Vulgatibacter sp.: one gene and its partner. The protein of the gene in region 1 interacts with the protein of each later gene in a pairwise test. Links are inferred from orthologs where the notes say so. Each region holds a gene or a part of one and is shown in the gene's direction. Other genes may lie near its edges.

Region 1 (3,035 bases):
GAGGCCCACCTCCGGCGCGACGCCGGAGGCCAGGGCGATTGCCAGGGAGAGGGGGATGGCGACGCACGCCACCGTGAGGCCGGAGACGACGTCCTCGCGGAGGTAGCGCGGGGAGAGCATGGCCTTCCACTGGGGAAGGAGCTGGGAGAAGCCGAGGTCGAGACGCAATCCTGCCGTGCGCGGCTTCTGCCGCGTGGTTGCCGAAATCTGGTTCATCTGTCCGTTTGACTCGCTCGTTGGCTCGCGGGCCTGGCCGGCGCGGGCACATACCGGTGCCGGCGCGGGTGGACCGCGGACGAAAATCCGCTGACGAGCCGAGCGGCGCGCACACGTCTGCCCGGTACTCCCCGCGCTCGTTGCCGCAGGAGCGGAAACGACGACGAGGGGACTGCCACGGCCCAACCGCTTCGAAGCGGAGGGCGTAGCCCGGGTGTACGCGTGGCGTCACCGCACGGCGCTGCTTGCACGAGCGCCCGGCATCCGTGGATGCGAGGCGTTCGACGCTGCTTTCAGGCGGCGAGCGATTGTTCTTGGGTGTCGTCGGGACCGACGTGCCTGCGGAGCAGGAGACGGCGCCTGCGCTGCGGGGTCCGCTTTACCGGCGGCGCCTGCCGCTCACGCCTGCGCGCGGGGCTGGACCTGCCGGTGCGCCGGCGCCGGGGAGGCTGCCGGGACCCTACCTGGGCCGAACGCCGCACGCCCACGTGGTGCATCCGGACCTTCTCCTCCTCCTCGAAGACACCGCCCACCGGCGCGGGGCCGGACGGATCGATGGGCACCAGGCGCATCGACGGGGGAGCGCCGAAGGCCATCGCCAGGGTGAGGAGGAAGCTGATCCAGAGAGGGGCGTTCATGACGTTGCGGTGCGTAAGGATGCGGGCCCGTAACACGGGTTGCGAAGAGAAATTTCCTTTTTTGGGATCCGGTTCGGGGAGGGCGCGCCAACGGAAACGTTGGTTGCGATGCGAAAGGGCAGCGTGCTACGTTGCGCCGCTTTCCGGGGGGCTCTCCCGGCTGACTTCCTTACCCGAGAATCGGCCCATGGAACTCGCGATCTCCATCCTGCACGTGCTCGTCTGCATCTTCCTCGTCCTGACCATCCTGCTGCAGGCGGGCAAGGGCGCGAGCGTCGGCGCCGCCTTCGGCGGTGCCGGCAGCCAGACCGTCTTCGGCGGCCGCGGCGCGCAGACCTTCCTCAGCAAATTGACCACCGCCGCAGCGGCGATCTTCTTCATCACCTCGCTGGCGCTCTCCTACGCCTCGACTGCCGGCGGTACCGGCTCGCTCCTCGAGGGCGAGACCGCGGCGCCCGCAGCCGCGCCGGCCCCGACCACCGGCGAGGCCAAGCCCGAGACCCCGCCCACCACCAGGGCCCCTGCCGACGCAGGTGGCGCGCAGCCCGAGGCGGTCGAGCCCGCCCCCGAGGCGGCAGAGCCTGCGCCCGCAGCGGAGTAGGCCTCTCCCGGTGGGAGATGAAAACGGGGTCCACGCTACGGCGTGCGACCCCGTTTTCGTTTTTCCGGGGGCGGGAGGAACTCCAGGCCGGCGGCACCGGCGCCCGTCGGAGAATGGCCCTGCGCCGGCGGAAGAGGGCCGATCGCACGCTGGTTCAAAAAAACGAGCGACGACGAAAAAAGAAGTTGCACGCCCCCGGGGGCGTTGGTAAACACCCGCTCACTTCGGCGGCGACGCCGGAAGCAAAAAGCCAAGTGAATATGCCCAGGTGGTGGAATTGGTAGACACACCATCTTGAGGGGGTGGCGCCGCAAGGCGTGCGAGTTCGAGTCTCGCCCTGGGCACCAAAGAGAGGGGAATCCGAGTCATCGGGTTCCCCTTTCGCTTGTGCTCCGATCGCTTCCTCCCCGCGGGACCGGATCCATCCGGGGCGTCCCCTCCCCGCCGCAGCTGCGATGCGCAACCTCCCTGCCGGAGGTCTCCCATGCACGCGGATTGGCCGGCGCTGCCCTACGACAGCTGGAAGGACACCCTCGCCACGCTCCATCGATGGACGCAGGTCGCGGGCAAGGTCCAGCTCGCCTTGACGCCCCTCGTGAACCATTTCTGGAACGCGGGGATGCGCGTGGGCGTCCGTGGCCTCACCAGCGGCCCGATCTGCGTGCAGGGGGTCGTCTACGAGCTCGCCTTCGATTTCCTGCGCGACCGCTTCGTGATCCGGAGCAGCGAGGGCCGGGAGGAGTCGCTGCCCCTGGAGCCCCGCACCGTCGCCGATTTCTACGAGAAGGCCCTGCAGATGCTCGCGTCGTTCGGCATCGAGCCTGCGATCAGCGACAAGCCCTGCGAGATCGCCACCGAAGCGATCCCCTTCCGCCAGGACACGCTCCATTTCGCCTACGACCCGGAGGCGGCGCGGACCTGGTGGCGGATCCTGCGGCAGACCGTCTCCGTCTTCGAGATCTTCCGGTCCCGCTACGTCGGCAAATCGAGCCCGGTGCTCTTCTGGTGGGGGAGCTTCGATCTGGCGGTGACGCGCTTCTCCGGCAACCGGGCGCCGGTACGGCCGGACGCGGGGCCGATCACCCGCGAAGCCCACTCCCACGAGCAGAGCAGTGCCGGGATCTGGCCCGGCACGCCGGAGCTCGGCGGCCCGGCCTATTTCGCCTACACCGCGCCGGCGCCCCGGGGGCTCTCCGTGCAGCGGATCGAGCCGGAGGAAGCCTGGTACGACCACGGCTTCGGCGAGTTCCTCCTGCGCTACGAGGACGTGCGGCGGGCGGACGATCCGGTGGCGACACTCCTCGGCTTCCTGCAGAGCAGCTACGAGGCGGGGGCGCGGCTCGCGGGCTGGGAGCGCACCCTGCTGGAGCGGCAGCGCCCTGCGGGCCAGGACTTCGCCGGGGCGCCGCCGGAGAGCGCGCTCCACCCCTCGCCCTGACCGCGGGGCAGTGTCCGCTGCGGCACCAGGCAGGCCCGCGCGGCACCGTCGCCGCCGAAGAAAGGAGAGCCAGGAAGGCCGGGCGGCGGTAGTTTCGGTGCCGGGGGCGGATGGCCCGCCCGGGAGGTGCGCACATGATCCA
Region 2 (3,726 bases), on another replicon or contig:
TCTATGCCGGCGTGGAGGGGGGCTACGGCAAGGTCCTCGTCGTCGACCACGGCTACGGCGTGAAGACCCGCTACGGCCACCTCGCCGATTTCGCCGTCCGGCTGGGCGAGCGGGTGAAGCGCGGGCAGAAGCTCGGCGGCGTGGGCAATACCGGGCGCTCGACCGGCCCCCACCTCCACTACGAGGTCCGGGTCAACGGCATCCCCGAGAACCCCCGCAAATTCCTCCTCGAGTAGCGGGCGAGCGCCGGCCCGGAAATCCCCGGGCCTCCACCGCCGTTCTACGCTGCAAGGCTGCAAGACCTTTGCGGGCCCCGCGGAAAGCCTCCGTGGGGCCCGTTCGATCGAAATGGCGGTCCACTCGCCGGGGGACTTTTCAATTTCGGTCTGTTACTAGTTCGCGGTTCGACGCAGCGCTGCCGCTGTGGCCTCCGCACCCGGGAAAACCCAGATGTTCGACTCCATCGTCAAGAAGTTCATCGGGACCAAGAACCAGCGCGAGCTGAACAAGCTCAAGCCGCTGGTGGCCCGCGTCAACGAGCTCGAGCCACGGATGAAGGCCCTCAAGGACGAGGACTTCGCCACGCAGACCGCCGCGTGGAAGCAGGAGGTGGCCAACGGCCGCGCCCTCGACGACCTCCTCCCGGAGGCCTTCGCCGCCTGCCGCGAGGCGGCGTTCCGCGTCCTCGGCCAGCGCCACTTCGACGTGCAGCTCATCGGCGGCATGGTCCTCCACTCCGGCCGCATCGCCGAGATGCGCACCGGTGAAGGCAAGACCCTCACCGCGACGCTCCCCTCCTACCTGAACGCGCTCGAGAACCGCGGCGTCCACGTCGTCACCGTGAACGACTACCTGGCCCGCCGCGACTCGGAGTGGATGGGCCGCGTCCACCACTTCCTCGGCCTGCAGGTCGGCTGCGTGCTCCACGGTCTCACCGACGCCCAGCGCCAGGCCGCCTACGGCTCGGACATCACCTACGGCCAGAACAACGAGTTCGGCTTCGATTACCTCCGCGACAACATGAAGTTCCGGCTCTCGCAGTACGTGCAGCGCGAGCTCAACTTCGCCATCGTCGACGAGGTGGACTCGATCCTCATCGACGAGGCCCGCACCCCGCTGATCATCTCCGGTCCCTCCGACGAGGCCACCGACCTCTACGGCAAGATCGACCGGGTGATCCCGGGCCTGGTCCGCGACACCGACTACACCATCGACGAGAAGGCCCGGTCGGTGATGCTCACCGACGACGGCATCGAGAAGCTCGAGAGCCGCCTCGCCATCCCGAACCTCTACGATCCCTCCGAGATCGAGACCCTCCACCACATCGAGCAGGCCCTGCGCGCCCACACGCTCTACCGGCGCGACAAGGACTACGTGGTGAAGGACGGCGAGGTGCAGATCGTCGACGAGTTCACCGGCCGCCTGATGCCGGGCCGCCGCTGGTCCGACGGCCTCCACCAGGCGATCGAGGCCAAGGAAGGTGTGAAGATCGAGGCCGAGAACCAGACCCTCGCCACGATCTCCTTCCAGAACTACTTCCGCATGTACACGAAGCTGTCCGGCATGACCGGTACGGCAGATACGGAAGCGCCCGAGTTCGCCTCGACCTACAACCTCGACGTGGTGGTGATCCCCACCAACCGGCCGATCCTCCGCAAGGACGAGGAGGACGTGGTCTACAAGACCGAGCGCGAGAAGTTCAACGCGGTGGCCGAATACATCGGCGAGCTGAACACGAAGGGCCAGCCGGTCCTCGTCGGCACCGTCTCCATCGCCAAGAGCGAGGCGCTCTCCACGCTGCTGAAGAAGCGCGGCGTGCCCCACGAGGTCCTCAACGCCAAGCAGCACGAGCGCGAGGCGAACATCGTCGCGCAGGCGGGCTCGCGGGGCGCGGTCACCATCGCCACCAACATGGCGGGCCGCGGTACCGACATCATCCTCGGCGGCAACGCCGAGGCCCGCGCGATGCAGGAACTCGGCCCCGCGCCGATCCTCCTGGTCAACGAGGACGGCACCCCCGGCGAGACCCCCGAGGAATTCGCCGCCCGGCAGGCTGCCTACGACGCGCGCAAGATCGAGCTCACGAAGAAGTACGAGGAGGAGGTCGCCCGGGAGCGCGACGAGGTGAAGCAGGCCGGTGGTCTCTTCATCCTCGGCACCGAGCGCCACGAGAGCCGCCGCATCGACAACCAGCTCCGTGGCCGCGCCGGCCGCCAGGGCGATCCCGGCGGCAGCCGCTTCTTCCTCTCGCTCGAAGACGATCTGATGCGGATCTTCGCCAGCGATCGCATCTCGCGGATCATGGAAACCCTCGGCATGAAGGAGGGCGAACAGATCGAGCACAAGTGGCTCACGCGGTCGATCGAGAGCGCGCAGAAGCGGGTCGAAGGCCACCACTTCGACGCCCGCAAGAACCTGCTCGAGTACGACAACGTGATGAACCAGCAGCGCAAGACGATCTACCGGATGCGCCGGGAGGTCCTCGCCTGCGGTGCCGATCGTCCGCTCGTGGAGTTCGACGAGGATCCGAAGACCAAGAAGAAGACCCGCATCGAGAAGGTCTTCTCCTGGGAGGATCAGCAGGAGCGCGTCCTCGACTTCTTCGAGGAGGTGATCCTCAACCTCGCCGGCACCCACCTCCCGGAGAAGGGTGACCAGGACTACGAGGGGATGAGGGAAGGGGTGCGCGAGCAGTTCGGCATCGACTTCGAGATCGCCCCCGGCACCCCGCGCGCCGAGATCGAGGAGAAGCTCTTCGAGGCGGTGGAGCAGACCTGGAAGCAGAAGGAAGAGCACCTCGGGATGGACACCGACGGTGTCCCGGTCCTCCGGAAGTTCGAGCAGTGGCTCTCGCTCCAGGCGATCGACACCCTCTGGAAGGACCACCTCCTCCAGATGGATCACCTGCGCCAGGGCATCGGCCTTCGCGGCTACGGCCAGAAGGATCCGAAGGCCGAGTACAAGAAGGAAGGCTTCAACTACTTCCAGCAGATGATCTACCGGATCAAGGAGCAGGTCACCCGTGAGCTCTTCCGGATCCAGGTGGTGAGCAAGGAGGAGCGCGAGCGCCAGGAGGCTGCAGCCCGCGCCGCCGCCGACCTCGAACGGAAGATCGCCGAGCAGCGCAAGCGCCAGCGGATGGTGGAGAGCCACGCCGACGTAGCCACCGCCAACGCCGGCAGCGGCACCCAGCCCACGCCGAGCCAGGCGCAGGCCGCTTCCGCAGCCGCCTCGGCGCCGCAGCCCCAGACGCCGGTGACGCGCGAGGGCCCCAAGGTCGGTCGCAACGACCCCTGCCCCTGCGGCTCGGGCAAGAAGTTCAAGAAGTGCCACGGCGCCAGCGAGGAAGCCGGCGCCTGATCGCGCTGCCTTCCCGGCGCTGAAGCGAGAAAGCCCCCGTTGCCAGCTGGCAGCGGGGGCTTTCTCTTTGGCGCTTCGGGTCGGTCAGGGCTGCAGCGGCAGCCGCCAGACGCCGGCCTGGTACGAGGCGACGAGGAACTCGCCGTCGGTCGCGATCAGCTCGTAGAGATCGGCCTCGAACTCGCTGGTCTCGGCGCTGCGCTGCGCCCAGGTGGCGCCGCCGTCGGCGGAGGCCCAGATCCCCTCGTCCGCTGCGACGGCGCCCGGTCGGTCGAGGAGGACGAGCAGCTCGTCGCCCACCTCGATCAGCGAGGCGGCCACCGACGGCCTCCACGGCGGGCCGTCGCTCCCAGGCTCCGCGGGAGG

What was found.
Region 2: the proteins of secG (region 1) and secA interact in binary tests that used the Escherichia coli proteins (3 or more experiments, as listed by UniProt). The link is inferred for Vulgatibacter sp. from one-to-one orthologs.

What each region holds. Positions count from the first base shown.
Region 1 is NZ_JAWLCN010000006.1:144,949-147,983, forward strand. The notes cover bases 25-2,748. They hold secG (preprotein translocase subunit SecG), read left to right. Parts: upstream 25-1,041; coding sequence 1,042-1,455; downstream 1,456-2,748. Other genes in these bases: ACESMR_RS15520 (SulP family inorganic anion transporter), read right to left, coding at 25-216; ACESMR_RS15525 (hypothetical protein), read right to left, coding at 510-854; ACESMR_RS15540 (DUF5996 family protein), read left to right, coding at 1,940-2,748. Outside these bases: more of ACESMR_RS15520, read right to left, coding at 1-24; more of ACESMR_RS15540, read left to right, coding at 2,749-2,893; ACESMR_RS15545 (oxidoreductase), read left to right, coding at 3,028-3,035. UniProt on the Escherichia coli protein: Subunit of the protein translocation channel SecYEG. Overexpression of some hybrid proteins has been thought to jam the protein secretion apparatus resulting in cell death; while this may be true it also results in FtsH-mediated degradation of SecY.
Region 2 is NZ_JAWLCN010000001.1:601,089-604,814, forward strand. The notes cover bases 146-3,560. They hold secA (preprotein translocase subunit SecA), read left to right. Parts: upstream 146-450; coding sequence 451-3,360; downstream 3,361-3,560. Other genes in these bases: ACESMR_RS02770 (M23 family metallopeptidase), read left to right, coding at 146-236; ACESMR_RS02780 (WD40/YVTN/BNR-like repeat-containing protein), read right to left, coding at 3,445-3,560. In the rest of the region: more of ACESMR_RS02770, read left to right, coding at 1-145; more of ACESMR_RS02780, read right to left, coding at 3,561-3,726. UniProt on the Escherichia coli protein: Required for protein export, interacts with the SecYEG preprotein conducting channel.